DNA from 3 places in the Staphylococcus pasteuri genome. Region 3 is predicted to be linked to each of the others. Evidence: predicted binding sites of a transcription regulator. Region 3 holds the regulator's gene; each other region holds the start of a gene.
The links. The regulator CtsR, encoded in region 3, represses protease genes until heat stress. The targets are predictions, from matches to a motif close to ATGGTCAATAAAGGTCAAACA.

Region 1 (12,844 bases), on a different contig from region 3:
TAAAGGTAATGGAGCGAAAGACATTCCTTTTAATACTTATAATAAAGATAAGTTTAAAAATGAGGCTACAGTATTCAAAAATACACCTAGCTTTTTAGCTAAACCAGGCGATTTAGTCGTTTGGGGAGATCAAATGGGCAATGGTTGGGGTCATGTTGCTTGGGTCGTTGAGGCAACACTCGACTACATCGTTGTACTTGAACAAAACTATTTTGGCGGCGGTTGGACAAGTGGACCAATCAATAATGGAACCGGTTGGGAAACGGTCACACTTCGTAAACACGAATATGACACGCAAATGTGGTTTATACGTCCTAAATTTAGCAACAAGAAAACAGAATCTAAATTACTCAAGAAATCGAAAGAGAAAAAGAAAGAAAAACAGATCACATGGAATTGGAAAGGTAGATTTACTACTAATACAACAATCAAAGTAAGACGTAGTCCAAGCTTGAAAGGTTCTGTCGTACCAAGTTCAGATTGGTTGTTATCTAATCAATGGGTAGACTTCGTTAGTATTACAAAAAAAGATGGCTATTGGTGGGCAAAATTCAAATATCCTACTAATCCATCTTCAGGATACTTCTATTGTGCGTTATGTAAAATAACAGACAAACAAGAAAAAATTAAAAATGAGAAGTATTGGGGTTCCATTAAGTGGAAATAATATGTTAACATAAACGAAGAGTTTTGATTAATATAATCACAAAGAACTCCAATAAAAATACGCACTTTTTCTTTCAATCAAGGGTAGTCCTAGCGACTGCCCTATTTTTTATGTTATAATACACTTAACGATAACGTCACACACAGACGGTACTATATTCTACTAGCCACGTTCTTTATGAGCGTGGTTTTTTTATGAATGTAATCGAAAAAATGACAATCAAAAAACATTTAGGGTTTCTTTAATGTTAAATAAGTGATACATTTAATTTGTGGTATAATTCCCCAATTATCCACACGCATAAAATCACCATTTTAAACGATTATTATCTTTTCTTTATGCTGGGTAGCCCGAAAGGCTACCTTTTTTATTGTACTTATTCAAAAATAAGCTATAATGAGTGTAGGGATTATTTCAATTTGCATTTAAGGTGGTCAATAGACCGCCTTATTTTTTATACATAAATTTAATGTGTACATAAAAAATATTGTGTGATATATTGGAATAGTATTTTCTTTAGATATATAACTGTATAAACAACCAACTAATATACTTCGTGTTGTTTTTTTGCATTATATTATTAATTGTTGTATTATATAATGTGCATGTATAACCTCATATACTTTGCATTAAAGAGATAATTGTTTTAATTATCTCTTTTTTTATGTTATTATTTTTTTACATGCAAAGAACTTAGCCTTACGATAATCCCTTTGTAAAACTCAAGCATGTCACTGAGTGTTATTTTCCATGCATTTTAGTAATGCAAAATTTACGAAATACTCGTAGCCTTTAAGGTGCGAGTATTTTATTTTGCGAATTAATTACCAAAAACAGTATTTTTATAATGTATTGTCAAAAGTAAAAATATCGTGTATATTAATATTTGAACATTCCAATGTAATTGTAGTGTTCGACTTTAAAGTGTTCTCATAAAATTCTGTTCGTTTAAAGATGCAGTCCAAGGGACTGCTCTTTTTTTATATTCAATTATATGTATTAATTTTAGATTACTATATTCTATTTCTAGTTAAATTATAAATGTTTTTTTATTCTCAATATGTTATAATTATTTTTGGAGCTTCAATACTCCATCTCTCACAATAGATCTTCTGTTTAATTTATTTTAACCATACCCTTTTTGGGTGTGGTTTTTTTATTTGGAACTTGGGTCCCTGAAAAGTCCCTAAAAATCTGTTTTATATAGTGTCTTATTAGACGACAAAATAATAAGAACCCCGTCATTATAGGATTCTTATTTTCAAAAAGTGTTTAATTTTTCGTTATTAGCCCCCTCGAAGGGAATCGAACCCCTATTCTAAGAACCGGAATCTTATGTGTTATCCATTACACTACGAGGGGTAAAGATATAAAGCTTATTTCTGTACTAAATCAATTAAAATAAGTACAATCAAAAATAGTTATTTCTAGTGTACAAAAGTATTTAACTTAACGTCAATGAACAAGTTAAGCTAAAGAGCTTTATTTTTGACCATTTTTGACTTTTAGTTTAAAATTAGGATTAACAGTTATTACAAGGAGGAAATATAAATGAATTTAATTCCTACAGTTATTGAAACAACAAACCGCGGTGAACGTGCGTATGATATTTATTCACGTTTATTAAAAGACCGAATTATTATGTTAGGATCACAAATTGATGATAATGTAGCAAACTCTATCGTGTCACAATTATTATTCTTACAAGCACAAGACTCAGAGAAAGATATTTACTTATATATCAATTCACCAGGTGGTAGTGTAACAGCTGGTTTTGCGATTTATGATACAATCCAACACATCAAACCAGATGTACAAACTATTTGTATTGGTATGGCTGCATCAATGGGTTCATTCCTATTAGCTGCAGGTGCTAAAGGTAAACGTTTTGCTTTACCTAACGCTGAAGTAATGATTCACCAACCATTAGGTGGCGCACAAGGTCAAGCAACTGAAATTGAAATCGCTGCTAACCATATCTTAAAAACACGTGAAAAATTAAACCGTATTTTAGCTGAAAGAACTGGTCAATCTATTGAAAAAATTCAACAAGATACAGATCGTGATAACTTCTTAACTGCAGAAGAAGCTAAAGAATATGGTTTAGTTGATGAAGTAATGGAACCAGAAGGTAAACAATAATTCATTACACAATAACTTTTTAACAAATGATATTCTAAAAGGTGTCAGGACAAATTCAATTGTTCTGACACCTTTTTTAATTAAAAAATACTCAATCAAAGTGCGACTTTGATTGAGTGTCATTTTTATTTATTATAACGTGCTTTGTTGTTGGGTTTCTTTATTTCATTTTTCAATCCACGAATTGAAAAATATAAAACACCTATACCTATAATCATAAAAAGTAAAGAGAGTGATATCATAATAATCGAATGGTCAAACGCAAGTACGCCGTTAATTAAACAAATAACGCCTGCTATAATGAGTAAAATGTATGTTAATCGATTGTTTTGAGAGTTCTTCATAGATGTACCTCTTATCTTATTTATTAACTAAATCATCAAGTGCACTTTTAAGATTATTATACATGAAATTAAAACCTAGTGCTTGTAGTTTATTTGGTAATACCTTTTGTGTATCTAATACTACAGTTGACATTTCACCTAAAACTAATCTCATAGCAAAACTTGGCACCCATGTTTCATGAGGTTTGTGCATAGCTCGACCTAATGTATAGCCAAATAGATTTTGACGTTCAGGAATAGGGGCAGTTAAATTAAATGGTCCATATGCTTTTTCATTACCAATAGTAAATAGAATAGCACGTGTTAAATCATCGATATGAATCCAGGAATACCATTGATATCCAGAACCAAGTTTACCGCCTACATAGAATTGATAGGGTAATTTCATAGTTTGAAGTGCGCCACCATCATTAGATAAAATCATACCAAATCGACCTAATACAACTCTAGTTCCAAAGGATTCAAATTGTTGAGCAAATCTTTCCCATTGATAGACGATATCTGATAAAAAGTCGAAAGGTAGCGTTTTAAATAATTCAGTATAACTATGATGATAGTCAGGAGGGTAATAACCCATTGCACTCGCGTTAAATAATACTTCTGGTTTATGTGTTCTTTCTTTAAACAAATCAACTAGTGCTTGAGTAGATTGAATTCTACTTAACATCAAAGTCTGTTTATAATCTTCAGTCCATCGTTTATTAAGTGTAGCGCCTGCTAAGTTAATGACAATATCTATATCTGGAACGTTATTTTCCCAACCTTCTTTAGCCCAATTTACATAAGAAACCTTAGTATCATTAGATTGTTCATCATGTCTAGTTAAAATTGTTATATGGGCATTTGACTTTTTAATTTCGTTTACTAAATGCGAACCAACCATACCCGTTCCACCAGTTATTAAATAATTTTTCATTATTTCACCTCAACTTGAAAATTGTAATTCATAAATTACTTAGTAGTGATTCTAGTTATTCAAAATTTATCCATTTTTTAGCCAACAATATGTCAAAGACTTTTTTATAATCGTATTTAAAAATTTTTGTGTTAAGTTATAATAAATTTGTACCTTCGGAAATTAATTAAACATCTCTTAATTAGTATGAGTATACCCCATAATATACTAGCGAAGGTAAATTTTGACTCCCTTTAGTAGTGGCCCATGCGAGCAGCGTATGGGTCTTTTTTACCTTCAATCCTATTCTAAATGATAATTACATCTTTTTACAGAAATTAACTTAAAAACGAAAAATATATTATGCAATATAAAAAGACATTTTGAAATTACTAATTAAAAATCCATATAAAGCTAAATAATAGCAACAGGATAATGATATAAAAAAAGCTTTCACGTAGTTTAGGAACATGATTTTGATTATTATCATTTGATATGAGCATCTTTTTTAATGTTATTTTTTGTTTTTCTTCTTTATCAAATTCCAGTGAATCATCAAGTATTTTCTTCATTATTATCACAAACCGTTCTTATTAAATTTATATTAAAATGGTTAAAATTGATGTTTCTTATTCATTATGATGTTATCATAAGTAAGATAAGTTTAAGTATAAATTTATTTGCTAAACTTAATGAACATTTTAACTTATGTTTTTAACGATTGAATCAATTCATCAACTTAAGATAAAGATTTATTTAATATTATAGAATATTCCATGTTTAAAGTGAGGGAGAATATGTCAAAGCAAGATTTTAATGATTATGAAAATCGAGGCAAAAAAGGTATGAGCGGAATCGCTAAAATAATAAGTATTATTATTGTTTTATTACTATTATTTGGACTAGCATTTGCTATATTTTCATTTGTAGATCATTCTAAAAAAGCAAATGAGCGCCTTAATAACGAGACAAAGCAAGAGCAGAAAGACAAAAAAGACAAAAAAGACAAAGACGATAAAGATAAAAAAGAAAAATCTTCTGACGATAAGTCTAAAGAAAATCAAAATACTCAACAACAGACTCAACAAACTCAGCAAACTCAACAAAATACACGTCAACAAACAACACAACAACCTTCAACTCAACAAAGAACGCAACAGCAAAAAACGCAACAAAAATCAAAAGTAGATAATAAAACAAAAGAAAAACAAAGCACACAAGAAAAACAAAGTACAGAAGAGAAGCCAAGTACGCAAGAGAAACAAAGTACTGAAGAAAAGCCAAGTACTCAGGAAAAACCAAGTACCCAAGAAAAGCCAAGTACTCAGGAGAAACAAAGTACTCAAGCTAAACCTAGCACACAACAATCATCACAGAGTAATAATTCAAGCAATAATACGCAACGTAGTAACACACAACAATCTAGTAATTCTCAAAGTTCACAAAGTCAAAGCAGTTCATCTAAAAGTGAATCAGACGATTAAATAAAAAGCCGATTAAGTATGTAGAGCATTTACTATATGTAAACAACTCTATGACTTAATCGGTTTTTTTCTATTAACAAATTCTATTATGAAAATTACCAAACTTATTAAAATAGCCAATAAATTATCATTGTAATAATGAAAGAAATAAACATTAAAGTACCACAACCCATTGTGCAACCACAACCTGTGTGTGTACATCCATATGAATATGTTTGATATCTTTTTTTAGAGTCATCTTGTATATTTTGATGAAAATGTTCTTCATCTTTATAACGAGGGTCAGTTGGGTCGATGACCTCAACATTATTTTCTTCATTATTGTTCATTATGGAACAAGCCTTCTTCCTAGTTTAGAAATTGATTTAATTAGATTATAAATTAAAGTGTTAGAAATAGAAATGAATGTCGAATATCGTAGAATATCACCGAATGGTTAGTACACAATATAAAGGGTAATATTATAAATATATTGTTTATTAAAGTAAATTCACTGAATGACATAACAAACTTTCAAAAAAAGATAAATTATTGTAACCAAGTGATTAAATTCACGTAACTGTAGGTACAACGAATGAAATCGCTTTACACAATATTTGGAAAATTTTGAGCGGATTTACTTGCATTTTAATTTGCATAATAGTACTATTGCAATTGTAAAGAGGTTAGATTTTGTCCCACGTGGGACTTTAAACGTCAACCCTCTATGATTCAACAAAATTGACTCATCCTTTAGAAATATATTGAGGAGGAACGAGTAGTGAAAGATTTGATCGAAACTCAACAACAACTTATTCCAGATTTGGTCGAAAAGATGTATCGTCGTTTTTCAATCTTAACTACTATTTCTCAAAATGAGCCAGTTGGACGACGCAGCTTAAGTGAACATATGGATTTGACGGAAAGAGTTCTACGTTCTGAAACAGATTTATTAAAAAAACAAGAACTAATCAATGTTAAATCAACAGGTATGGAAATCACTGAAAAGGGTAAAGAAGTAATCAAACAATTGAATGACTACTTCAACCACTATTCAGATGACCATAAAATGGCAATAGCTATTAAAGAAAAGTACAACATAAAAGAAGTACATGTTGTCCCTGGTGATTCTGACGAGAAACAAACAGTTAAGAGAGAAATGGGGAGACAAGCTGGTCAGTTATTAGAAAGCATATTGTATGAAGATGCAATTGTTTCTGTAACAGGTGGTTCTACAATGGCTTATGTAAGTGAATCCATTCATTTATTACCATTTAATGTATTCTTTGTACCTGCTAGAGGCGGACTTGGTGAGAACATGGTTTATCAAGCAAACACTATCGCATCAAGCATGGCGCAACAAGCAGGTGGTTACTACACAACATTGTATGTACCAGATAACGTAAGCGAATCTACATATAATACATTAATGTTAGAACCTTCAGTTAGTCACACACTCGATAAAATAAAACAAGCAAATGTAACCATACACGGTATCGGTGATGCGCTGAAGATGGCGTATCGACGACAATCACATACAGATGTGATAGAAAAACTTCAACATCACCACGCCGTAGGTGAAGCATTTGGATATTATTTTGATGCTCAAGGCAATGTAGTTCATAAAGTGAAAACGATTGGATTACAATTAGAAGATCTTGAGTCCAAAGACTTTATATTTGCAGTAGCAGGTGGTCAATCTAAAGGAGAAGCAATTAAAGCTTATCTTTCAATTGCACCTGAGAATACAGTGTTAATCACTGACGAAGCTGCGGCGAAAGTAATATTAAATTAGGAATAAAAAGTTCAAAGCTTTTTAAATATCATTTTAAAGGAGGCCATTATAATGGCAGTAAAAGTAGCAATTAATGGTTTTGGAAGAATTGGTCGTTTAGCATTTAGAAGAATTCAAGACGTTGAAGGTTTAGAAGTAGTAGCAGTAAACGACTTAACTGATGACGATATGTTAGCTCATTTATTAAAATATGATACTATGCAAGGACGTTTCACTGGTGAAGTAGAAGTTATCGACGGTGGATTCCGCGTTAACGGTAAAGAAGTTAAATCATTCGACGAACCAGATGCAAGCAAATTACCTTGGAAAGACTTAGATATCGACGTAGTATTAGAATGTACTGGTTTCTATACTGATAAAGATAAAGCACAAGCTCACGTTGACGCAGGTGCTAAAAAAGTATTAATCTCAGCTCCAGCTACAGGCGATTTAAAAACAATCGTTTACAACACTAACCACCAAGAATTAGACGGTTCTGAAACAGTAGTTTCTGGTGCTTCATGTACTACAAACTCATTAGCTCCAGTAGCTAAAGTATTAAATGATGAATTTGGTTTAGTCGAAGGTTTAATGACAACTATCCACGCATACACTGGTGACCAAAATACTCAAGATGCTCCACACAGAAAAGGCGACAAACGTCGTGCTCGTGCTGCAGCAGAAAACATCATCCCTAACTCAACTGGTGCTGCAAAAGCAATCGGTAAAGTTATTCCTGAAATCGACGGAAAATTAGACGGTGGTGCACAACGTGTTCCAGTTGCAACTGGTTCATTAACTGAATTAACAGTAGTATTAGAAAAAGACGTATCAGTAGAAGACGTTAACAAAGCTATGAAACAAGCTTCTGACGAATCATTCGGTTACACTGAAGATGAAATCGTTTCTTCTGACGTTGTAGGTATGACTTACGGTTCATTATTCGATGCAACTCAAACTCGTGTAATGTCAGTTGGCGATCGTCAATTAGTTAAAGTAGCTGCTTGGTATGACAATGAAATGTCTTACACTTCTCAATTAGTACGTACTTTAAACAAATTAGCTGAGTTATCTAAATAATTAAAGCATAGTTAATTTAACTAGTGCTCTTAACTGTTAAAATTTATAATAAAGCTTATGAGTAAGCGGGGAGCACAAACGCTTCTCCGCTTATTTTTTAATATATGTTTTCCTAATTAAAGGAGGAAATGAAAATGGCTAAAAAAATAGTTTCTGATTTAGAACTTAAAGACAAAACGGTATTAGTTCGTGCTGACTTTAACGTACCTTTAAAAGATGGTGAAATTACAAACGACAACCGTATTGTTCAAGCATTACCAACAATCAAATACATCATCGAACAAGGTGGTAAAGTAGTATTATTTTCACACTTAGGTAAAGTGAAAGAAGAAAGCGACAAAGAATCATTAACTTTAAAACCTGTTGCTGATGATTTATCTAAAAAATTAAACAAAGACGTAGTATTCGTACCTGAAACTCGTGGAGAAAAATTAGAATCTTCAATTAAAGATTTAAAAGCTGGCGATGTTTTATTAGTACAAAACACTCGTTTTGAAGATTTAGATGGTAAAAAAGAATCTAAAAATGACCCAGAATTAGGTAAATATTGGGCTTCATTAGGTGACGTATTTGTCAATGATGCTTTCGGTACTGCTCACCGTGAACATGCTTCTAACGTAGGTATTTCTACTCATTTAGAAACTGCAGCAGGTTTCTTAATGGAAAAAGAAATTAAATTCATCGGTGGCGTAGTTAATGATCCACACAAACCAGTAGTAGCAATCCTTGGTGGTGCTAAAGTATCTGATAAAATTGGTGTAATCAAAAACTTATTAAATATTGCTGATAAAATTCTTATCGGTGGTGGAATGGCTTATACTTTCCTTAAAGCACAAGGTAAAGAAATTGGTTTATCTCTATTAGAAGAAGATAAAATTGACTTTGCTAAAGAATTATTAGAAAGCAATGGAGACCAAATCGTATTACCTATTGATGCTAAAGTAGCTAAAGAATTTTCAAATGATGCAGAAATTACTGAAGTATCAATTGATGAAATTCCAAAAGATCAAGAATCAATGGATATTGGTCCTAAAACAGTTGAATTATTCAACAAAGAATTACAAGGTGCGCATACAGTAGTATGGAATGGACCTATGGGTGTATTCGAATTTAGTAATTTTGCTAAAGGTACTATTGGTGTATGTAAATCAATCGCTAACTTACAAGATGCTGTAACAATTATCGGTGGTGGTGATTCTGCAGCTGCAGCAATCTCACTTGGATTCGAAGATGACTTCTCTCACATCTCTACAGGTGGCGGTGCATCATTAGAATACCTAGAAGGTAAAGAATTACCAGGTATTAAAGCAATCAATGATAAATAATATAAATGTAACTCTGTGTTTTTCTCGAATATATTTGGGAAAATAAAACACGAAAGACATTTTAAGAATTTTAATAAACATTAAATTATTAAGGAGTGTAATGAATGAGAACACCAATTATCGCAGGTAACTGGAAAATGAACAAAACAGTTCAAGAAGCTAAAGATTTCGTTAACGAATTATCAACATTACCTGATCCAAAAGAAGTTGAATCAGTAATTTGTGCACCAACAATCCAATTAGACGCATTAATTACAGCAGTGAAAGATGGTAAAGCTAAAGGCTTACAAATCGGTGCTCAAAATGCATATTTTGAAGATAATGGTGCTTTCACAGGTGAAACATCTCCTGTAGCATTAGCTGATTTAGGCGTAAAATATGTTGTTATCGGACACTCTGAACGTCGTGATTTATTCCACGAAACTGACGAAGAAGTTAACAAAAAAGCACATGCTATCTTCAATCATGGTATGACACCAATCATTTGTGTTGGTGAATCAGATGAAGAACGTGAAAGTGGAAAAGCAAATGAAGTTGTAGGTAACCAAGTTAAGAAAGCTGTTGAAGGTTTATCAGACGAACAACTTAAACAAGTTGTTATCGCATATGAACCAATTTGGGCTATCGGTACAGGAAAATCATCTACATCTGAAGATGCTAATGAAATGTGTGCACACGTACGTAAAACACTTGCAGACGTTTCAAGTCAAGATGTAGCTGATGCAACTCGTATTCAATATGGTGGTAGTGTTAAACCTAACAACATTAAAGAATACATGGCTCAATCAGACATCGATGGCGCATTAGTAGGCGGCGCTTCATTAAAAGTAGAAGATTTTGAACAATTGTTAGAAGGTGCAAAATAATTATGGCAAAACAACCAACTGCCCTAATCATTTTAGATGGTTTTGCAAATCGTGAAAGTGAACACGGTAACGCTGTGAAATTAGCTAATAAACCTAATTTCGATCGTTATTATAGTAAATATCCAACTACACAAATCGAAGCTAGTGGTTTAGATGTAGGTCTTCCTGAAGGCCAAATGGGTAACTCAGAAGTAGGTCATATGAACATCGGTGCTGGACGTGTTGTTTATCAAAGTTTAACTCGTATTAACAAATCAATCGAAGATGGAGATTTCTTTGAAAATGATGTGTTAAACAACGCAGTTAAACATGTTAAAGATAATAACTCAGCATTACATGTTTTTGGTTTACTTTCTGATGGCGGTGTTCACAGTCATTATCAACACTTGTTCGCTATTTTAGAATTAGCTAAAAAACAAGGTCTTGAAAAAGTATATGTACATGCATTTTTAGATGGACGTGACGTTGATCAAAAATCTGCAATTAAATATATCGAAGACGCTGAAGCTAAATTTAAAGAGTTAGGTGTTGGTCAATTCGCTTCTGTTTCAGGTCGTTATTATGCAATGGACCGTGACAAACGTTGGGATCGTGAGCAAAAAGCTTATAATGCCATTCGTAATTTTGAAGGTCCAACGTTCTCTACAGCTAAAGAAGGTGTAGAAGCGAACTATGCTAAAGACTTAACTGACGAATTTGTTGAGCCATTTATCGTTGAAGGACAAAATGAAGGTGTTAATGACGGAGATGCAGTTATTTTCTATAACTTCCGTCCTGATAGAGCAGCTCAACTATCTGAAATATTCACTAATAAAGCATTCGAAGGTTTCAAAGTAGAACGTGTGAATGATTTATTCTATGCTACATTCACAAAATACAATGATGACGTTGATGCAGAAGTTGTATTTGAAAAAGTAGACCTTAAAAATACTATCGGTGAAGTAGCTCAAGATAATAATCTTAAACAATTACGTATAGCTGAAACTGAAAAATTCCCACATGTTACTTATTTCATGAGTGGGGGTCGTAATGCTGAATTCGAAGGTGAACGTAGACGACTAATTGATTCACCTAAAGTTGCAACTTATGACTTGAAACCAGAAATGAGTGCATATGAAGTCAAAGATGCTTTATTAGAAGAATTAGACAAAGGTGATTTAGATTTAATCTTATTAAACTTTGCTAATCCTGATATGGTTGGTCACAGTGGTATGTTAGAACCAACAATCAAAGCGATTGAAGCAGTTGACGAATGTTTAGGTGAAGTTGTAGATAAAATTATCGATATGGGTGGTCATGCGATTATCACTGCAGACCATGGCAACTCTGACCAAGTCCTAACAGATGATGATCAACCTATGACAACTCATACAACTAACCCAGTTCCAGTTATTGTTACTAAAGAAGGCGTAACATTAAGAGAAACAGGACGTTTAGGAGATTTAGCTCCAACATTATTAGATTTATTAAATGTTCAACAACCAGAAGATATGACTGGAGAATCTTTAATTAATCATTAATGTTAGGAAAGTTGTTACAAATAAGGGGCAAACACTCCTTATTTGTTAACTTTTCATTAACGACATGTATTATTATTTTATTAATCAAATAAATAAAGCTATAATAGCTTTAAATCATATATTTAAAGGAGAAATTAAACATGCCAATTATTACAGATGTTTACGCTCGCGAAGTCTTAGACTCACGTGGTAACCCAACAGTTGAGGTAGAAGTATTAACTGAAAGTGGTGCTTTCGGCCGTGCATTAGTACCATCAGGTGCTTCTACAGGTGAACACGAAGCAGTAGAATTACGTGACGGTGATAAATCACGTTACTTAGGTAAAGGTGTTACTAAAGCTGTTGAAAACGTAAATGAAATTATCGCACCAGAAATCGTTGAAGGTGAATTTTCAGTATTAGATCAAGTATCTATCGACAAAATGATGATTCAATTAGACGGTACTTCAAATAAAGGTAAATTAGGTGCTAACGCTATTTTAGGTGTATCAATCGCTGTAGCTAGAGCAGCTGCTGACTTATTAGGTCAACCTTTATACAAATATTTAGGCGGATTTAATGGTAAACAATTACCAGTACCTATGATGAACATCGTTAATGGTGGTTCACACTCAGATGCACCAATCGCATTCCAAGAATTCATGATTTTACCAGTAGGTGCTGAATCATTTAAAGAATCATTACGTTGGGGCGCTGAAATCTTCCACAACTTAAAATCAATTTTAAGTAAACGTGGATTAGAAACTGCAGTAGGTGACGAAGGTGGTT
Region 2 (12,844 bases), on a different contig from region 3:
AGTTACTACATTTTTTAAATAATGTACGTATTGTACAGCTACCGGATCATTTAATCCATATTTTTCATTTAAAATTGCTTTTTGATCAGCATTTAACTTAGCATCATTAAACGGTGATCCCGGCATCATTTTCATTAAGAAAAAAGTAATTGTAATAATAATAAACAACGATAAAAACATATATCCTAATCGTTTAAATATGTATTTTCCCATCTAATTCCTCCCGATTATTTTCAAAATTGACATTCCCTTCAAAATTTTCTGAATACTTAACTAGTATTATATATTTACAATGCATATAAAATCAATATAGTTTTGCGTTAATGCAATAAAGCAATCATTTTATAAAAATATATTTTTTTGTTTTCAGAATAATTTGGTTGAGTTAAACTATAGACAATACTTAATCGGAGTGGTTTTATTGAAATCGATAAAAAATTATTTATTACCGTTAATCATAACAGTCATCATATCTTTTCTATTTTGGATTTGGACTTCTCATACATGGACTGATTATATTAACGTCTTATTTTATGTATCTTTAATTTCTTTCATACTATTGTTTATTATTCTTTTAGTACAGGAAGGCATATTCGATGTCACTAGTTATGGTTTTCGACGTTTAACATACCAACTTTCATCTAATTCGAAAAAGAAAAGTATGAAAGATGATGCGTTTTTTAATCCTAAAAACGCAAAAAAGGAACACTACATGATTTCCTCATGGGTGCTCCCTAGTCTTTGTATTAATATATTGTTAGTTATCGTCACTATTATTGTTTCTTTCACTATTTAAAAACGCAAGTGTCACATTAAGCCGACACTTGCGTTTTGTATATTTTAGTCTTCGAATTTTTTGAAAATCAATACTGCGTTATGTCCACCAAAACCTAAACTATTACTCATTGCATGTGTAATTTCTAAGTCTTGAGCTTCATTAGGCACATAATCTATATCACATTCTGGGTCAGGTGTTTCTGCATGGATTGTTGGAGCAATTTTTGAATCTCTAATAGATAAAGCAGAGAAAATTGCTTCAATACCACCAGTTGCGCCAAGTAAATGACCTGTCATAGATTTTGTTGAGCTAACTTTTAATGTATTAACTGCATCACCAAAAGTATTCTTGATAGCTTGTACTTCGTATAAGTCACCCACTGGAGTACTTGTACCATGCGCATTTAAATATTGAATATCTTTTGCTTCAATGCCCGCATCATCAAGTGCTGCTTGCATTGCTCTAGAACCGCCTTCACCTTCTGGCGCTGGTGCAGTAATATGGTAAGCATCACCTGTTGTACCATAGCCCACAATTTCTGCATAAATTTTAGCACCACGTGCTTTTGCAGATTCAAGAGATTCTATAACTACAATCCCTGCACCTTCACCCATAACAAAGCCATCTCTGCCTTCTTGGAATGGACGGCAAGCCGTTTCTTTATCATCATTTGTAGATAATGCACGACTCGCACTGAAACCAGCAATAGCCATATGTGAAATAGGAGCTTCCGTACCACCAGTTATCATTGCGTCCGCATCACCACGTTGAATGATTTTAAATGCTTCACCAATTGAGTTAGTTCCTGTTGCACAAGCAGTTACAGTTGAGCCACTTGGACCTTTAGCACCTAAATCAATAGATACTTGTCCTGTCGCCATATCTGGAATTAACATTGGCACGAAGAATGGACTTACACGTCTTGGTCCGCGTTCAACTAATTGAGTATGGGCTTTTTCGAATGTTTCCATTCCTCCGATACCTGAACCAATCCACACACCAATACGATTTGCATTCGCTTTAACGTCTAATTGGGAATCTTGTACTGCTTCTCTAGCAGCAACAACTGCATATTGCGTAAATCTATCCATACGACGTGCTTCTTTTTTATCAATAAAATCTTCTACATTAAAATCTTTTAATTCGCCTGCTAGATGCACATTATAATTTTCAGTATCAATTCTTGTAATAGTATCGATACCATTAACTCCTTTTAGTGCATTCTGCCATGTTGTTTCAGCATCGTTACCGATTGGAGATAAGGCTCCGATACCAGTAATAACAACTCTATTATTTTCACTCATTAGTTATCCTCCTATTTTCCCCATTTAATAACCATTGCACCCCAAGTAAGTCCGCCACCGAAACCTACTAAAACTAGCGTATCGTCATCTTTAATTTTACCATTTTGTAACTCTTGATTAATACTTAACGGTATTGAAGCAGCAGATGTATTACCGTATTTATTAACAGATACACTCATTTTTTCAGGTTCAATACCTAATCTTAAACGAGCTGATTCCATAATTCTTATATTTGCTTGATGAGGTACAAATAAATCGATATCTTCTGAAGTTAAACCTGCTTTTTCAACAACACGTGTTGACGCATCGCCCATTATTCTTACAGCAAATTTAAATACTTCACGACCATTCATTTTTAATTTCTTAGTTTCTTTATCTAAATATAAGTATTTTCCGCCACTACCATCAGATCCCATTTCGTAACTAATAATACCACGACCTTCTGATACTTCGCCAATAACAACTGCACCAGCGCCATCGCCAAATAAGACAGCTGTAGAACGGTCAGTTAAATCAGTAATTTTAGATAATTTATCTGCGCCTACTACTAGTATATTTTTATAATCACCTGATTGAATATATTGTTTAGCAGTAATCATTGAATACATAAAACCAGAACAAGCTGCTAACTGATCCATTGTAGGTACCTTTCCTGTACCTAAACGTTCTTGTAAAATATTAGCAACACTTGGGAATGGCATGTCACCTGTCGCAGTCGCTACTATAATCATATCTATATCTTCTGGTTGAATACCAGCATCTTTAATTGCTTTTACACTAGCTTCGTAAGCTAAATCTGATGTATCTTGATCTTCATTAGCCCAATGTCTTTCTTTGATTCCAGTCATTTTAGAAATCCATTCATCTGATGTTTCTAAAAATTGTTCAAAATAGGCATTGTCTACAATATTTTCTGGAGCGTATGCCCCGAAACCTTTAATACCCACATCCATGGTTGTACACCTTCTTAATAAATTTTTAATACCAGGTATTAATTTAACATATTTTTCATTTTAAACTCAAGTATATAGAAATCTAATTGAATAGCTGCTATCTCTACACATACTTATATGATTAGCTATACAATCATATAATACCGTCATTTAAATAGCTTTTTAATTTAAACTAATACAAAAATGCTTTAATTAAATCATATCATATATAAGTTTGATACCACTGTTTCAAACTCATTTGGATTCACTCTATACAAACAATCTTTTTTCCATTAAAATATATGTATATATACTATATTGGAGGTTGCATGCAATGAAATACCTCATGACATTCTTTTGGGCATTCGTTTTATTACAAATGGTCAATTTCGTATTGAACAGTTTAAATGGTGAAGGTAACAGCTTAAATGTTGTTTCACCTATCATTATGGCAGTTATATTTACAATAACAACTGCTATTTTAGGTGCAATAATTAGTCCTAAAAATAAATCTGAACAATACGAATAAGTAAAAACTGGTAGCAGACTTTTATACAGTTGCTACCAGTTTTTTTATAATTTATATCATAAATTTACTATTTTTAAATTTTTCTCCCCGTCAATTGTACACTTGTTTCGTCAATTTTATGTTTGTTTACTTGTTTTAAAAAGTCATTCAAATAAAATCCATTATCTAAATCTAATTTTTCTTTTAATGCATAAACTGTTAATTCATATTGATGATCTTTGTCAGGAGGTGTGGGTCCTACATAATACTTATCAATTGCTGAGAAATCTTCTCCTAATAAGCCACTTGTAAAACTATTCTTTCCTTGAATACCGTCAGTCGTAATTCTAGAGAAATCTTCTTTTACAGAAATATTTGAATTTGAAACTTTAAGATTTGCTACACTCCAATGAATCCAGGCAAATCCACAAACTGGAATAGCATCATAGTCTATTAATGACCAAGCAAGATATTGAGTATCTTTAGGAAGTTCAGTCACTTCAAATGGAAATGATTTGATTGGATTGCCATTGATTAAGTCACTTTCATTTGCGCCAGCTGCATAGGCATATGGGATAAAATTGTTTTTAAATTCTGTGTTGATTTTCATGATGTTCACTCCTCGAATAATTACTATTATTTCTTATTATATTATAAATTAACTAATTAAAGTATATGCATCATTTGTTTAGTTCATTATGTGAATCAATCCATACTTTTAAATACTGAAATCAACCATTTACATCACAAATAAAAAACCAAGAAGATGAATTTTCATTCAAATTCTTGGTTTTAGTTATTTATTATTCAGGTTTGTTAACATCAAATGTTAATTCACTGTTGTCATCTAAATCTACATCTATTTTAGTACCTTCTGGTAAGTTTTCTTTAATCATCATACGTGCTAATGGTGTTTCAATTTGTCTTTGTACAAATCGTTTCAATGGTCTTGCACCAAATTGAGGTTCATAAGCTTCTTCACCTAACCATTTTTTCGCTTTTTCAGTTACTTCAATAGTTATTCTTTGATCTACTAATCTCATATTCAAGTTACCAATAATTTTATCGACAATCATACTCATATCGTCAACTGATAATGGTCTGAATAATACGATGTCATCCATACGGTTTAAAATTTCTGGTTTGAAGTATGCATGTAAGCTATCCATAACAGCTTTTTCAGTAGATTCACTAATATCACCTGTTTCAGATACTTGATCTAACAATACTTGTGAGCCAATATTACTTGTCATAATAATAATTGTATTTTTAAAATCAACGCTTCTACCTTTAGAATCAGTTAATCGACCTTCATCTAAAATTTGAAGTAATACGTTAAATACATCACTGTGGGCTTTTTCCACTTCATCAAGTAAGATAACTGAGTATGGGTTACGTCTTACCGCTTCAGTTAATTGACCACCTTCATCATGACCTACATAGCCTGGAGGGGCACCAATTAATCTAGACACAGCATGTTTTTCCATATACTCACTCATGTCGATTCTGATCATGTGTTTTTCAGAATCAAATAATGACGCTGCTAATGATTTAGCTAATTCAGTTTTACCTACACCAGTTGGTCCTAAGAATAAGAAACTACCAATTGGTCTATTAGGGTCTTTGATACCTGCTCTGGCACGTACTACAGCATCAGAAACTAAACCTACTGCTTTATCTTGACCTACTACACGTTTATGCAAAATATCACCTAAGTGCAGTAATTTATCTCTTTCAGTTTCTACTAGTTTTGATACTGGGATACCAGTCCATTGACTTACAATATCTCCAATTTCCTCGTCAGAAACGATTTCACGAATCATTCTATCGTTATCTTCACCTTGTTCATCTTGGAAGACATCTTCTAATTCTTTTAATTCTTTTTCCAATTGTGGTATTTTACCATATTGTAATTCTGCTGCTTTTTCAAGATTGTTATTAGTTTGCGCATCTTCTAAAGCTTTTCTACTTTCATCCAATTCAGCACGTTTTTCTTGTAATTTAGCAATTTTTTCTTTTTCTTGTTCAACACGAGATTGTAATGAGGCTTGTTTTTCTTTTTCGTTAGATAATTCTTCTTGAAGTTCTTCAAGACGTTGTTTACTAGCATTATCAGATTCATTTTTCAATGCACTTTCTTCGATTTCTAATTGCATTACACGTCTATTAACTTGATCTAATTCAGTAGGATTTGAGCCCATTTCAGTACGAATAGTTGCACAAGCTTGGTCAACTAAATCAATCGCTTTATCTGGTAAAAATCTGTCAGTAATATATCTATCAGATAATTCTGCTGCTGCAACTAAAGCACGGTCTTGAATACGTACACCATGATATACTTCGTAACGTTCTTTTAAACCACGTAGGATTGAAATTGTATCTTCAACATCTGGTTCGCTTACGCCTACTTTTTGGAAACGACGTTCTAAGGCAGAATCTTTTTCAATATACTCTCTATATTCATTTAATGTTGTAGCACCAATACAATGTAATTCACCACGTGCTAACATAGGTTTTAACATGTTGCCAGCATCCATAGCACCATCTGTTTTACCTGCGCCTACTAACATATGAATTTCATCAATAAATAGGATTATTCTACCATCAGATTCTTTAACTTCTTTAAGTACTGCTTTCAAACGTTCTTCGAATTCTCCTCGGAATTTTGCACCTGCAACTAAGGCACTTAAATCAAGTTCGAAAATGGTTTTGTCTAATAATGATTCAGGCACGTCTTTTTTAACAATTCGTTGAGCTAAACCTTCAACAATTGCTGTTTTACCAACACCTGGTTCACCAATAAGTACTGGATTATTTTTTGTTTTACGACTTAAAATACGGATCGTATTGCGTATTTCCTCGTCACGGCCAATGACAGGATCCATTTTACCTTGGCGTACTTCCTCTACTAAGTCACGACCATATTTCTCTAATGCTTCATAATTTACTTCTGGGTTCTGGCTAGTCACATGATTTCCCCCTCTAATTTTATTTATAATTTCTTTGATAACTTCAGATTTATTGCCTATGAATTCTTTAGTTGTTTGATCAATGTCCATAGCTGCTCTTAAAACATGTTCCATAGAAATGAATTCATCATCATAATCATTCATGTAAGTTTCAGATTTGTTCATTAATTCGTTTGCTTTAGAACTGATATATTGTCCATATTGAACATTATCACCTTGAACAGTTGGATAAGATTTCAACTTCTTATCATAAGCTTTTTCTAATTGGTCTACGTCAATATTTGCACGTTCTAACACACTTTTAAATAAACTTTCACTTTCGTTTAACGTTGCTTTTAGTATTGCTTCTATTTCTATATTTTGTAATTCAAATTCTTTACTATATTCAATTGCTCTTTGTAATGAGCCTTGAATAGCATATGTCATTTTATTTATATCCAATTGTTTTCACCTCTATTTATTTAGAGTCAGTCATTCATTCATCAAAGTTTATTTTTGACTTTGACTTTCTTTGACCTTAACTATATTATAGTCCCTTTTTTAAAATTAATCAACAACTTGAACCTAAAATTTTTATTAATTTTAATCAATTAAATTTTGAATGGATAATACCGAAAAACTCAAACTAAAACCTCTTTAAGTATTGAATTGACATATTTTCAAATAATAAACAAAGAAGTAGTATTGAGTACGTTTAGTTTAATAAACATCTTTCAATACTACTCCATTATTTGATTAGATTATTTCTTTTTAATATGTTTTAAAATTTCGTCAGTAAGTGCTTTTACGCCACTATTTTCTAAATGAATTCCATCAGGAGCAAAGTATTCTGTATGACCCTCTGATCTTTTATACCAATCAATTAAAGTCACATTTCTCTTATCTTTTGCTGCATCAGCCATTAGCTTATTAACATGATTTTCATAACCTCTTGGTACTCGTGTATTTACTAAATAAATTTGAGCTTTACCAAATTTACTAATTAAATCATCAAGCTGTTCTTTATTAAAATCACCATTAGTACCTAATTCTAATACAACTTGATCAGATTTTTTATTATAATGAGAATAATTTTGTTCTGCTAATGGAATTGCTTGATATAAATTTCTACCAACCTTACCATCAATTTTAGCTTTTGGCACACTGTCTTTAAAAGTTTCCCCTATGTCTACCATTACTGAGTCACCTATTAATAATGGACTAATATCTGTATCTACATCTGTATCATTTTTTCCATTTTGACCAATTTTATCAATAGGAATCATTCTAATTAAATACTTATCTTCAAAATCTGTGTTAAATGAAATGGACTTATGATTAATTTTATCTTTACCTAGTCCATCAAATGAACCAATCATAATAAAAGCAAATGGAATAATTAAAATAATAATCGTAATCGTTCTAATAAGTGCAGGTTTATACTTACGTTTCAAAGTAAATGCCTTTAATCCTTGTTTTCTGAAAGGTGTTTCTACATAACGATATGACAACTCAGCGCAAACAAATGTTAAAACAATATCTATAATGTAGACATATAAAGGAATTTGTCCATCAATATAATAGCTATGAATAAAACTAATAATCGGAAAGTGCCATAAATATAAACTATAAGACCGTTTACCTATGTATACAAACAAAGTATTACCTAATAGTTTAGACACAAATGTTGCTGGATGCACCACACTAGCAATGATAAATAAAGTCATAGCAGAAATAATATAAAATCCACCATTATAAATCCAGTCACTTTCGTCTTGAACAGTTACAAATAATAGAATTAAAAATGCTAATCCTAATATGCCTACTATATCTATTGCACGCTGTAACGCTTTAGGAGGTTGTGCTTTTAATTTGAATGGTGGCCATAAAAATGCCAATATGACACCTAATAATAATGTTTGTAAACGCGTATCAGTACCAAAATATACTCTTGAATGGTTCAAATGTGGCTCTGAAATGATAATCATTAACATAAGTGATAATAATGATATGATCCAAAAAATGAGCGTCACATTACGGTATTTCTTTAAAGTTAGTAATAAAGTAATTAAAACTATTGGAAAAACTAAATAAAACTGTTCTTCAATAGCTAATGACCATAAGTGTTTAAGTGGCATAAAAGAGAATTGTTCAAAGTAGTTAACATCCTTAGCGATATACCACCAATTTGAAACATAAAATATTGCAGCAATAATATCATGTTTTACTCTAACTATCTCTTCTGATTTAAAAAGTAATGTGGCTATACCAACTACTAATAATAGCGCTAATACAGCTGGAACTAACCTTTTCAAACGACGTAACCAAAAATTCTTTAAATTGATTATGCCATTTTCTTCGTATTCTTTTAATAATAAGCTCGTTATTAAATAACCTGAAATAACAAAAAATGTATCTACACCTAAAAATCCGCCTGTTAACCATTGTTTATTTAAATGGTAAATAATAATGCCGATAACAGCAATTGCTCTTAAACCATCTAAACCAGGCATATATCTTAATTTCTTTCCCCTATTTCTAGTGCTTTTATATTCCTTATTCATATTTCACTTTCTTCCCATCAAATCATTTTCGAATATTCATAGTAGTTTAAGTTTTATATTAAAATAGTCATGTATCTTGTATTTAATCTAAGTTTCATTACTTATTGAGAAATAATTAAAACAACTTGATAAATCTTATGACTAATAATGATTTGGTTAAAATAAACTTGCAACAACTTATTTATTACTTAAATTTATTGTATTCAAGTTACAATTAGTCTTAATTATTGTAATACAACCGTAATATAAATTCAATTTAAATAGCAATTGAATATTATTTATTTAATGACGATTGTATTTTTTTAAAATTTATTAATAAATACATTTTTATTTTCAGAATATTGGTTTCTTATCGTTTAGATAGCGTAAATTTTTAAATTTAATTCATCTTAATTTGCCATCTCTAATTTAGACCACATAAAAAAGAATTAGATTAACCAACACCTAGAGCAATTTTCGCGTATCTAGACATCATATCTTTATTCCAAGGTGGATTCCATACGATATTAACTTCAGTATCTTGAATTTCTGGAATCTCTGCTAATACAGTTTTAATTTGATCAATAATTTGCGGTCCTAAAGGACAACCCATAGAAGTTAATGTCATCTCAACAGTACAAAGTCCTTCGTCATCTACATCAACTTTATATACTAATCCTAAATTAACAATATCAATACCTAATTCAGGGTCGATTACCATTTCTAGAGCTCCTAGGATACTATCTTTTAATGCCTCTTCCATTAGTATCACCTCTCTATATTTTCTTTATACTAATATATCAAATATCCGACAAAACGCCAATAAAATGCTATGATACAACTACAATATATTATTACGACATAAGGAGAACGTTATGCAGCCTCATTTAATTTGCTTAGACTTAGATGGAACATTATTAAATGATAATAAAGAAATTTCTAATTATACAAAACAAGTTTTAACAGAATTACAACAACGTGGTCATTCAATCATGATTGCTACAGGCCGTCCATATCGTGCCAGTCAAATGTATTATCATGAATTAAATATGGATACGCCGGTCGTAAACTTTAATGGTGCGTATGTACATCATCCTAAATCAAACGATTTTAATACAATACATGAAGTTTTAGATGTTGATATTTCTAAAAATATTATCGAAAAATTACAGCAATTTCATGTAACTAATATTATTGCTGAAGTAAAAGATTATGTGTTTATTAACAACCATGATCCTCGTTTATTTGAAGGTTTCTCAATGGGAAATCCTAGAATACAAACTGGTAATTTATTAGAACAACTTAACGAAGCACCAACATCTCTATTAGTAGAAGCAGAAGAAAGCAAAATTCCAGAAATCAAAGATAAATTAACACAGTTTTATGCTGAAAATATTGAACACCGTCGTTGGGGTGCACCATTTCCTGTTATTGAAATTGTTAAACGCGGTATTAATAAAGCTCGTGGTATTGACCAAGTTAGACAATTTTTAAATATTGAACCAGAACATATTATTGCTTTTGGTGATGAAGATAATGACATCGAAATGATTAAATACGCACAATATGGTATTGCTATGGACAATGGTCTTCAAGAACTTAAGGATATTGCTGATGAAACTACATTTAGTAATAATGAAGATGGTATTGGAAGATATTTAAATAATTTCTTTGATTTGAATATACGTTATTATTCATAAGAATAGCGTTTCAACACATCTGAGATAGATATACTATGCTGTCTCAGAATTTTATTATATCAGGGGGGATAACCGCATGAGTAAAATAGTTGTCGTCGGTGCAGTTGCAGGTGGTGCAACTTGTGCAAGTCAAATTAGACGTTTAGACTCTGAAAGCGAGATTATAATTTTTGAAAAAGATAGAGATATGAGCTTTGCCAACTGCGCATTGCCTTACTATTTGAGTAATACAATTACTGAAAGAGAAAAAGTGTTAGCTTATACTCCGGATAAGTTTTTCGATAAAAAACAAATATCAGTTAAAACGTATCATGAAGTCATTGCAATTAACGATACCAAACAAACTGTAACCGTTAAAAATAAAAATACAAATGAATCGTTTGAAGAATCATATGATTACTTAATTTTAAGCCCTGGTTGTAGTGCAAACCGACTTAATTTTGATACAGACTTAGCTTTTACATTAAGAAACCTAGAAGATACAGACGCTATCAATTCATTTATTGATAAAAATAATGCTCAAAAAGCATTAATTGTAGGTGCTGGGTATATTTCATTAGAAGTATTAGAAAATTTATATCATAGAGGATTAGATATCACACTTATTCATCGTTCTGAACAGGTAAATAAATTAATGGATCAAGATATGAATCAACCTATCTTTGATGAATTAAAAGATAAACATATTCAATATCGTTTAAATGAAGAAATTGCTGATATAAATGGTAATGAAATTACATTCAAATCAGGAATAAAAGAAGACTACGATATCATTATTGAAGGTATAGGTACTAAACCTAACTCTGAGTTTGTAAAAAGTTCTAACGTTCAACTTGATGAAAAAGGATTTATTCCAGTGAATGATGCTTTCCAAACAAATATAAATAACATTTATGCTCTTGGAGATGTCATTACATCACATTACAGACATGTTGATTTAAAAGCAAATGTTCCTCTAGCCTGGGGCGCACATCGTGCTGCGAGTATTATTTCTGAACAATTAGTAGGAAATGATAATATTAAATTTAAAGGATATCTAGGATCTAATATTGTTAAATTTTTCAATTATACGTTTGCTAGCGTTGGTGTTAAACCAGAAGAATTATCTCAATTCAATTATAAAATGGTAGAAACTAAACAAGGCGCACATGCAGGTTATTACCCAGGAAATACACCATTACATCTGAGAGTATACTTTGATCAAGATACTAGAAAAATTATACGTGCAGCTGCAGTTGGGCAAGAAGGTGCTGATAAACGTATTGATGTATTATCTATGGCAATGCAAAATAATATGACTGTTGATGAATTAACAGAGTTTGAAGTTGCGTATGCCCCACCTTATAGTCATCCTAAAGATCTTATTAATATGATTGGATATAAAGCACAATAAAAAACATGCAAAACGGTTAATTAAAATCGTTTTGCATGTTTTTAAGTTTATAAATGATTTAATGACCTATCCTAAACCTAACATTTTTGAGATAGGACCCCAAGGAAGAATAACACCAATTGCCATTGTTATAATAATTAAGACAATTGTACTCCAAAATAATTTTGTAGAATCTTCGTGTTTCTTTCTTTTAGTAATAGAAATTTCCATTAATGCAATAACACCTAAACCACACAACATTTTCAATGTTAAAAGCATATGATTGCCGCCTTCACCATTACTGGCTGCAGCAAATTCTTTAATTAATTCCCAAAAACCAGAAATTAATGTTAATAGCATAAACAATCTTAATGCCATCTGTAATGGTTTAAAATATGGTGTAGCTCCTTGTGCTTTAGAAATGTTTAAGTATGCAGCAATAAAAAGAATAATTGCTAATACCCAACTTAAAATATGAACATGTAACAAATCAATGTTCCCCCCCACTTAATATTTTACTTAACTAATGATACCACAAAACGAACAATTTATTTTAAATGATATAAGTATATAATTTATTACCCTTTTTTAAAGAGATTGTTCGTCATAGTAATAAACAAAAATATAAAACTCTAACCCTAAGCCCAAACATAATTATAGCCTGAGACATTTACTTATGTCCCAGGCCTTTAACTATATTATCTAATTAATTATAACTAGTTTAATCTTATTCAGAAATGTAAGTAGTTAACGTACCAA
Region 3 (8,252 bases):
TTTCAATTTCATCGAATAGTATAACTGAATAAGGTTTACGTCTAACTTTTTCAGTTAATTGGCCACCGTCATCATGGCCTACATAGCCAGGAGGGGCACCAACTAAACGACTGACAGCGTGTTTTTCCATAAATTCACTCATATCAACACGAATCATTGCATCATCTTCGCCAAACATAGATTCAGCTAAAGCACGAGCTAGTTCTGTTTTACCTACGCCTGTAGGACCTAAGAATATAAAGCTACCAATTGGACGTTTAGGATCTTTTAATCCTGCTCTTGCACGTCTTACCGCTTTACTAATAGAAGTCACAGCATCTTTTTGACCAATAACTCGATGATGTAATGTGTCTTCTAAGTTAAGTAAGCGATCTGATTCAGTTTCATTAATTCTAGTTAATGGAATACCTGTCCAACCCGCAATAACTTCTGCAATATCTTCTTCAGATAATGATGTACTTACGCCATCTTGTGCGTTTTTCCATTCATTTTTAGCTTCTTCAAATTGTTTTTCTAATTTAGTTTGTTTATCTCTAAGATTTGCCGCGTTTTCAAATTCTTGAGCATGAACGGCTGCGTCTTTTTCATTTTTAACTTTTTCAATTTGTTGTTCAATTTCTTTTAAGTTATTAGGTGTTGTATGACTTTTTAGTCTTACTTTTGAGCTTGCTTCGTCAATTAAATCAATTGCTTTATCAGGTAAAAATCTTTCTGATACATAACGATGACTTAATTTAGCTGCCGCTTCTAAAGCTTCATCTGAAATGTTAATACGATGATGGGCTTCATAACGGTCACGAAGTCCTTTTAAAATTGCAACAGTATCTTCAACTGAAGGTTCATCAACTTGTATAGGTTGGAAACGACGTTCTAATGCTGCGTCTTTTTCAATATTTTTGCGATATTCGTCTAAAGTAGTCGCACCAATGCATTGTAATTCTCCACGAGCTAAAGCAGGTTTTAGAATATTAGAAGCATCTATGGCACCTTCAGCTCCACCAGCACCGACTAATGTGTGCAATTCATCAATAAATAGAATAACATTGCCTGCTTGATGAATTTCTTCCATTACTTTTTTCAAACGTTCTTCGAATTCGCCACGATATTTAGTTCCAGCTACAACTGTTCCCATATCTAAAGACATGACACGTTTGTTTTTCAATGTTTCTGGTACTTCATTATTTACAATTGCTTGCGCTAATCCTTCAGCAATCGCTGTTTTACCTACACCAGGTTCACCAATTAATACTGGGTTGTTTTTAGTACGACGACTAAGTACTTCTATAACACGTGTGATTTCTTTATCACGTCCTACTACAGGATCTAATGTTCCATCTTTAGCAATGACTGTTAAATCACGTGCTAAACCATCTAAAGTTGGTGTGTTATTAGATTTATTTGCTTGAGCATTTTTATTACTCATTTCTGGACTACCTAAAGCTTTAACGACTTGAGCACGTGCTTTTGTAATATTTAAATCGAGATTTGCAAATACACGTGCAGCTACGCCTTCGTTTTCTCTAATTAAACCAAGTAGTATATGTTCTGTTCCTACGAAATTATGATGTAATTTTCGTGCTTCATCCATTGATAATTCAATAACTTTTTTAGCTCTAGGCGTATAGTGAAGTGTCGCCATTGGTTCTTGACCGTGTCCAATAAGTTTTTCTACTTCTTCTACTACTCTGTCCTCTGTAATATTAAAACTTTCTAATACTTTTGCTGCAATGCCTTCAGGTTCTTTCATTAAACCTAGTAAAAGATGTTCTGTTCCAATATTTGAATGATTCAATCGAATTGCTTCTTCTTGTGCATGTGCTAACACACGCTGCGCACGTTCTGTTAATCTACCAAATAGCATATAATGTGTTACCTCCTATTTTATATGTTCTCTCAAAATATTAGCTCTTTTTTCATTGACTGGTGTTTCATCTTCTTCATCAAATAAAAATGGAGTTTGAATGCCTACCATTAATTCATTAAATTTAAAATTATCAAGTTTAATATAATTTAAATCTATACCTAATTTAACTTCACTCAACCGGTATGATGCTTCTTCCATAGAAATAAGTCTGCTATTTTGAAGTATTCCTAGCGAACGATAAACTCTATCTAACGTTTCTAATTGCTTATGCTCATCTAATCTTTCCCGAATTTGAAGCTCTTCATTTATAATCTGATTAATAACTTCTGTTAAGTTTTCAATAATTTCTTCTTCTGTTTTCCCCAATGTTAATTGGTTTGAAACCTGATAAATATGACCATATACTTGTGATCCTTCACCATAAATACCTCGAATTGTAAATCCAAATCTATTTATAGTTTGAGAAATGCCTGTCATTCTTTTCATAATTGAAAGACCTGGTAAGTGCAACATCACGCTTGCTCTCATCCCAGTACCTATATTAGTAGGACAAGTAGTTAAATAACCTAAATGTTCATCATAACTAATATCAAGTTTTTGATCTATTGTATCATCAAGTGCTGAGGCTTCTTTGTACAATCTTTCCAATGATAAATCAGTACCTAATGCTTGAATTCTTATATGGTCTTCTTCATTTATCATTACACTGATAGATTCATCATCATTTAACATGACAGCTGCTGCCGGTTGTTTAATTAATTCTGGACTTACTAAATGTTTAGCTACTAACTTCATTTTATTTTGTTGGTCCATCACATCTAGTCTTTTTAAAGTCATATTAGGTAAAGCATCTTGTACTTCATTAATAACTCTGAATCCATCTTGTTCTGTTGGGAACATAAGGGGGTGAACGTGATTTTCTAGATTTCTAGCTAAACGAATTCTTGATGAAATCACAACCGGTGCTTCCTTTGCTGTTTTCATCCATTTACTTACATTTGGCTCTAAGTCACTCATCATGTTGCACCTCGCCCTCTTCACGTAGCGCTTTAATTTCATCACGTATAATGGCTGCTTGTTCAAAATCTTGTTCATCTATTAACTTTTGTAAATATTGATTTTTTTCTTCGATTTTCTTTTTAAGTGCAAGTTTATGATAAGAAGACTGAGGTACTTTTCCAACATGTTCAAATTGACCACCTTGCACACGTCTAACAATGTCTAAAATGTCATCTTTAAAAGTTGCATAACAATCTGAACAACCGAATTTACCTACATGTGCAATATCTTTTAATGTCATCTGACAAGTTGGACATCGCTTTTCTTCTTTAAATGCCATTTCGTGAAAATTAATACCATGCTTAGTAGCTAAATGTTGTAATATTTGTTTTACAACAAATGCTTCTTCGATATCATCTTGATGATATGATGATTGTTCTTGATGTGTCCATGGATTATCACCTTGTGCACAAGTACTACATACCCATTTTTCTTGCACACCATCTTTACTTTTAACAGTTAATTTAACTTCAGCCTCATTTAAATGGCAATTTTCACAAAGCAAAAAGCAACACCTCAATTCTCCTAATAATAATTGATAACTGGTAAAATTCTTTTGAGAATATTAGCTCTAATAATATCACGAGATACAATATCCATTTTCAGAGTTTCTCGATCAATTACTGCAATAATCATTTTAGCTTCTCTTTCATTAACTAGTCCTTTATCTAACAACCCATCTATTAAATAGAGTGCTTGTTGTTGAGATATGGATGGACCTATTAACTGAAGTAAATGATTAATATAACCTGTCTCATCTTTGTTTTCAATTTTTGTGATTCGGATGTAACCACCGCCACCACGTTTACTTTCTATTTCGTAACCATGCTCATTTGTGAATCGTGTTTTAATAACATAGTTTAATTGAGAAGGGACACAATCGAAACGTTGAGCTATGTTTGCTCTTTGAATTTCAACCACGTCTTCATTGGTTTCTTCAAATAAATGTTTAATGTATTGTTCTATGATGTCGGACATATTATGCATGATTATCACCTCTTTTTTGACCTTCTTTGACTATATTATATGACCAACTTTGACCATTTTCAATTATTTTGACTTTAAATTTTTAAAATTTATGATGTTAGCGTTTCTATTTTATTGTATGATAGACAATAGAATAAATTAAAGGAATGAAAAAACACATGCATATTCTCATTGGGATTATTGGAATCATTTTCTTCTTAGCACTCGCGTACTTATTTAGTTCAGATAGAAAGAATATTCGATGGCAATATGTTGGATTATTGCTAGTTATTCAATTAATTTTTGCGTTTATTTTACTTAAAACTAATATTGGTATTTCAGTCATTGGTGCTATATCTAATGGATTTGGTTATTTATTGTCAAAAGCAGCAGAAGGAGTTAATTTTGTTTTTGGTGGTTTTAAATATGTTGACCCTAAAAACCCACCATTTTTCTTTAACGTTTTATTACCAATTGTATTTATTTCAGCATTAATTGGTATCTTGCAGTATACAAGAATTTTACCTCTTATTATTAATGTCTTAGGTTTTCTTATTTCAAAAATTAATGGTATGGGCAGATTAGAATCATACAATGCTGTAGCAGCAGCAATTTTAGGTCAATCAGAAGTTTTTATCTCATTAAAACAACAATTACCTTACATACCTAAACAACGTTTATATACATTAACGGCATCAGCAATGTCTACAGTATCAGCTTCAATTATTGGTGCTTACTTTACATTGATTGAACCAAAATACGTTGTAACAGCTGTTGTATTAAATTTATTTGGTGGCTTCATTATTGCATCTATCATTAATCCATATAAAGTTAATGAAGAAGATGATAAATTATTAGTTGCTGAAAGTGAAACAAAAAATCAATCTTTCTTTGAAATGCTTGGAGAGTATATCTTAGACGGATTTAAAGTTGCAGTAATAGTTGGTGCAATGTTAATTGGATATATCGCAATTATCGCATTACTAAATGGTTTAGTGAGCGGCGGCTTTAGTTTAGCAAGTGGTGGCGCAATCAAATGGGATTTCCAAACTTTAATTGGATTTGTATTTGCTCCGTTTGCATTTTTAGCAGGTGTTCCATGGAACGATGCAGTTCAATCAGGTTCTGTGATGGCTACTAAACTATTATCAAATGAATTTGTGGCAATGCAAGCACTTGGTAAATTAAATGGGATTTCTGAACATGCTAAAGGTGTTACTTCAGTATTCTTAGTATCATTTGCAAACTTTAGTTCAATTGGAATTATTTCAGGTGCTATTAAATCTCTTAATGATAAAAAAGGTGATGTTGTTGCAAGATTCGGATTAAAATTATTATTCGGTGCAACTCTTGTATCATTCATTTCAGCAGCAATTGCTGGATTCTTCATCTAATAATAAATAAAAGGCAATGCATACATTGGAGTTTGTAACCAATCCAATCATGCATTGCCTTATTTTTATTTTTGAATCATATGATTAATAAAATAATCAGTTACTCGGTAATCATCTGTTAATTCTGGATGGAAAGAAACTCCTAAATATTTATCTTGCTTTACAGCGACAATTTTGTCGCCTACTTCGCTTAAGATTTCAACATTATCTCCAACTTTTGCTATATGAGGTGCTCTAATAAATACGCCTTCAATATCAGTAGCTATACCTTTGATTTCTAATTCGGATTCAAAACTATCTACCTGTCTTCCAAATGAATTACGTTCAACAGTAATATCCAACTTATTTAAATATCCAGATTCTCCTTCAACATCACTGGCTAATACTATTAGCCCTGCACATGTACCAAACATAGGTAATTCTGATTGTTGTAACTTTTCTTTAAAACCATATAAATCCATTAATCTTCTCAATGTTGTTGACTCGCCACCAGGTAATATTAAGCCATCAATATCATCTAACTGTTCTACTTTTTTGATTGCAATACCTTCATGACCACTTAACTCTATATGTCGAATATGTTCTCGAACTGCTCCTTGCAGTGCTAATACACCTATTTTCATATACTACCAACCACGCTCTTGCATACGTTCTTCTAAAGAAATTTGATTAATATCTAAACCTTTCATAGCTGTACCTAATTCTGCTGCTAGTTTACCGATAAGTTCATAGTCTTGATAATGAGTAGTAGCTTGAACGATAGCTTTAGCAAATTTTTCCGGATCTTCAGATTTAAAAATACCTGAGCCAACGAATACTCCATCTGCGCCTAATTCCATCATTAAGGCAGCATCTTGAGGAGTAGCAACACCACCAGCTGCAAAGTTTACTACTGGTAATCTACCATGATCTTTAATTTGTTTTAATACTTCGTATGGTGCACCAATATCTTTAGCAAAAGTCATGATTTCATCATCATTCATAACAGTCAAACGACTTACTTCAGCATTCACTCTTCTCATATGTCTAACTGCTTCTACTATATTACCTGTACCAGGCTCTCCTTTAGTACGTAACATAGCTGCTCCTTCGCCAATACGACGAGCTGCTTCGCCCAGATTACGACAACCACAAACGAAAGGTACAGTGAATTGATCTTTACGTAAATGGTATTCTTCATCTGCTGGAGTTAATACTTCTGATTCATCTATATAGTCCACTCCCATTGCTTCTAAAACGCGCGCCTCTGTAATATGACCAATTCGTGCTTTAGCCATTACTGGGATTGATACTGCATTCATTACTTCTTCAACAATTTTAGGATTAGCACTACGAGCAACGCCACCCGCCGCTCTAATATCAGAAGGTACTCTTTCTAAAGCCATTACTGCTACAGCACCAGCTTCTTCAGCAATTTTCGCTTGTTCAGCATTAACTACGTCCATAATGACGCCGCCTTTTTGCATTTCAGCCATACCACGTTTAACTCTTTCAGATCCAACTATTTTAGACATACAATCTACCCCTTTACTTCTTGATTAAATTTATTGTAAAGGATAAACTGATATTTAAAAAGGTTCAATTTATACATAATAAAGGCGGTCAGTTTAATGAGACATTCTAATTCATTATATTTAGATTTATATGAAAAACTGAAAAAACAAATAATAGAAGGACAATATCAATCCAACGATAGATTTCCCTCTAAACGACAATTAAGCGAACATTTATCTTTAAGTAACACAACGATTGAGCATGCCTATCAATTACTACTAGATGAAGGATTTATATACTCTAAACCGAGATCTGGATACTATGTATCTGATATTGAATCATTACCGGTTCTTCCTAACCCCTATGTAACAATTTCAAATGAACAAATTGATGGAATTGATTTAAATGTAGAACATAATGATTATGATTATTCTTTTAATTTATCAGAAATTGATGCAGAACATTTCCCATCTCATTTATTCCGGAAATACGCTAAAGAAGTATTTGAAGATCATAACTTAGATTTTTTACAAAGAGGTAATAAACAAGGGGAATTCGAGTTAAGACAACAAATTGCACATTACTTATTCACTAGTAGAGGTGTTACTGCACACCCTCAACAAATTGTTATTGGTTCTTCTACTGAACAATTATTAAATATGCTAACTGATATACTTAAATCTTCATCATTTATTATTGAAAAGCCAAGTTATCCACCTATTAAACAAGTTCTAGATAAAAAGAAATTTAAATATTTACAAGTACCAGTCGAAAAAAGCGGCATACAAACTAAACCCATTTTTTCTTCGAATTATAACGTACTTTATATTACTCCATCACATCAATTTCCAACAGGACACGTTATGAATTTGAAAAAAAGAACACAGCTTATCAATTGGGCTCAACATCAAACTAACAGATATATTATTGAAGATGATTATGATTCAGAGTTTAGATATTTTGGAAAGCCAATACCCGCATTACAAAGTCTAGATTCACAAGATAAAATTATTTACATCAGTACATTCTCTAAATCAATTTACCCAAGCTGTAGAATAGCGTATATAGTATTACCTCCTAAAATATTAGATTTATACCACCAATATGATTATAGTGAAGCAAACACTGCTCCAGTACATATACAAAGAATTATCGCTCAATTCATGAGCAGTGGAAGTTTTGAACGTCATTTAAATAAAATGAGGAAAATTTATAAAGAAAAATTAACGTATATTTTAAATGCACTTTCCCCATATGAAGAACAACTAAAAGTTGATGGTGCTTTAACTGGTATGCATTTTACATTAACAGTTTTAAATGGATTAAGTATGGAAGAATGCATAGATCGTGCTAAACATCACTCATTAAAATTAACACCATATCAATTCGATGATGATGTAAAAATAAAACCAAAGTTTATTATAGGTTTTGGAGGAATTCCAAAAGAACAATTAAATTCACATACAGAAGCCCTT

Region 1: clpP (ATP-dependent Clp endopeptidase proteolytic subunit ClpP) is a predicted target of CtsR. The motif match lies at 2,153-2,173, and genes of this name have one in related genera.
Region 2: clpB (ATP-dependent chaperone ClpB) is a predicted target of CtsR. The motif match lies at 6,990-7,010, and genes of this name have one in related genera.

What each region holds. Positions count from the first base shown of each region.
Region 1 covers NZ_JAUOQO010000002.1:43,044-55,887, reverse strand. Annotated here, with positions in the region: gene Q4528_RS16800 (N-acetylmuramoyl-L-alanine amidase) at 1-667, shown strand, start outside; tRNA gene Q4528_RS02265 (tRNA-Arg) at 1,958-2,029, opposite strand; gene clpP (ATP-dependent Clp endopeptidase proteolytic subunit ClpP) at 2,219-2,809, shown strand; gene Q4528_RS02255 (hypothetical protein) at 2,935-3,153, opposite strand; gene Q4528_RS02250 (TIGR01777 family oxidoreductase) at 3,170-4,069, opposite strand; gene Q4528_RS02245 (DUF4887 domain-containing protein) at 4,846-5,532, shown strand; gene Q4528_RS02240 (hypothetical protein) at 5,640-5,861, opposite strand; gene Q4528_RS02235 (sugar-binding transcriptional regulator) at 6,293-7,306, shown strand; gene gap (type I glyceraldehyde-3-phosphate dehydrogenase) at 7,358-8,365, shown strand; gene Q4528_RS02225 (phosphoglycerate kinase) at 8,500-9,690, shown strand; gene tpiA (triose-phosphate isomerase) at 9,795-10,556, shown strand; gene gpmI (2,3-bisphosphoglycerate-independent phosphoglycerate mutase) at 10,559-12,076, shown strand; gene eno (surface-displayed alpha-enolase) at 12,217-12,844, shown strand, end outside.
Region 2 covers NZ_JAUOQO010000006.1:171,153-183,996, forward strand. Annotated here, with positions in the region: gene opp3b (oligopeptide ABC transporter permease) at 1-213, opposite strand, end outside; gene Q4528_RS08480 (DUF3899 domain-containing protein) at 422-796, shown strand; gene fabF (beta-ketoacyl-ACP synthase II) at 841-2,082, opposite strand; gene Q4528_RS08490 (beta-ketoacyl-ACP synthase III) at 2,094-3,035, opposite strand; gene Q4528_RS08495 (YjzD family protein) at 3,349-3,543, shown strand; gene Q4528_RS08500 (YbhB/YbcL family Raf kinase inhibitor-like protein) at 3,617-4,132, opposite strand; gene clpB (ATP-dependent chaperone ClpB) at 4,326-6,932, opposite strand; gene Q4528_RS08510 (acyltransferase family protein) at 7,232-9,034, opposite strand; gene Q4528_RS08515 (metal-sulfur cluster assembly factor) at 9,468-9,776, opposite strand; gene Q4528_RS08520 (Cof-type HAD-IIB family hydrolase) at 9,889-10,713, shown strand; gene Q4528_RS08525 (CoA-disulfide reductase) at 10,790-12,106, shown strand; gene Q4528_RS08530 (YisL family protein) at 12,173-12,574, opposite strand; gene Q4528_RS08535 (fumarylacetoacetate hydrolase family protein) at 12,813-12,844, opposite strand, start outside.
Region 3 covers NZ_JAUOQO010000020.1:358-8,609, reverse strand. Annotated here, with positions in the region: gene Q4528_RS12520 (ATP-dependent Clp protease ATP-binding subunit) at 1-1,861, opposite strand, end outside; gene Q4528_RS12515 (protein arginine kinase) at 1,877-2,881, opposite strand; gene Q4528_RS12510 (UvrB/UvrC motif-containing protein) at 2,874-3,428, opposite strand; gene Q4528_RS12505 (CtsR family transcriptional regulator) at 3,449-3,910, opposite strand; gene Q4528_RS12500 (NupC/NupG family nucleoside CNT transporter) at 4,069-5,283, shown strand; gene pdxT (pyridoxal 5'-phosphate synthase glutaminase subunit PdxT) at 5,349-5,906, opposite strand; gene pdxS (pyridoxal 5'-phosphate synthase lyase subunit PdxS) at 5,910-6,797, opposite strand; gene pdxR (MocR-like pyridoxine biosynthesis transcription factor PdxR) at 6,894-8,252, shown strand, end outside.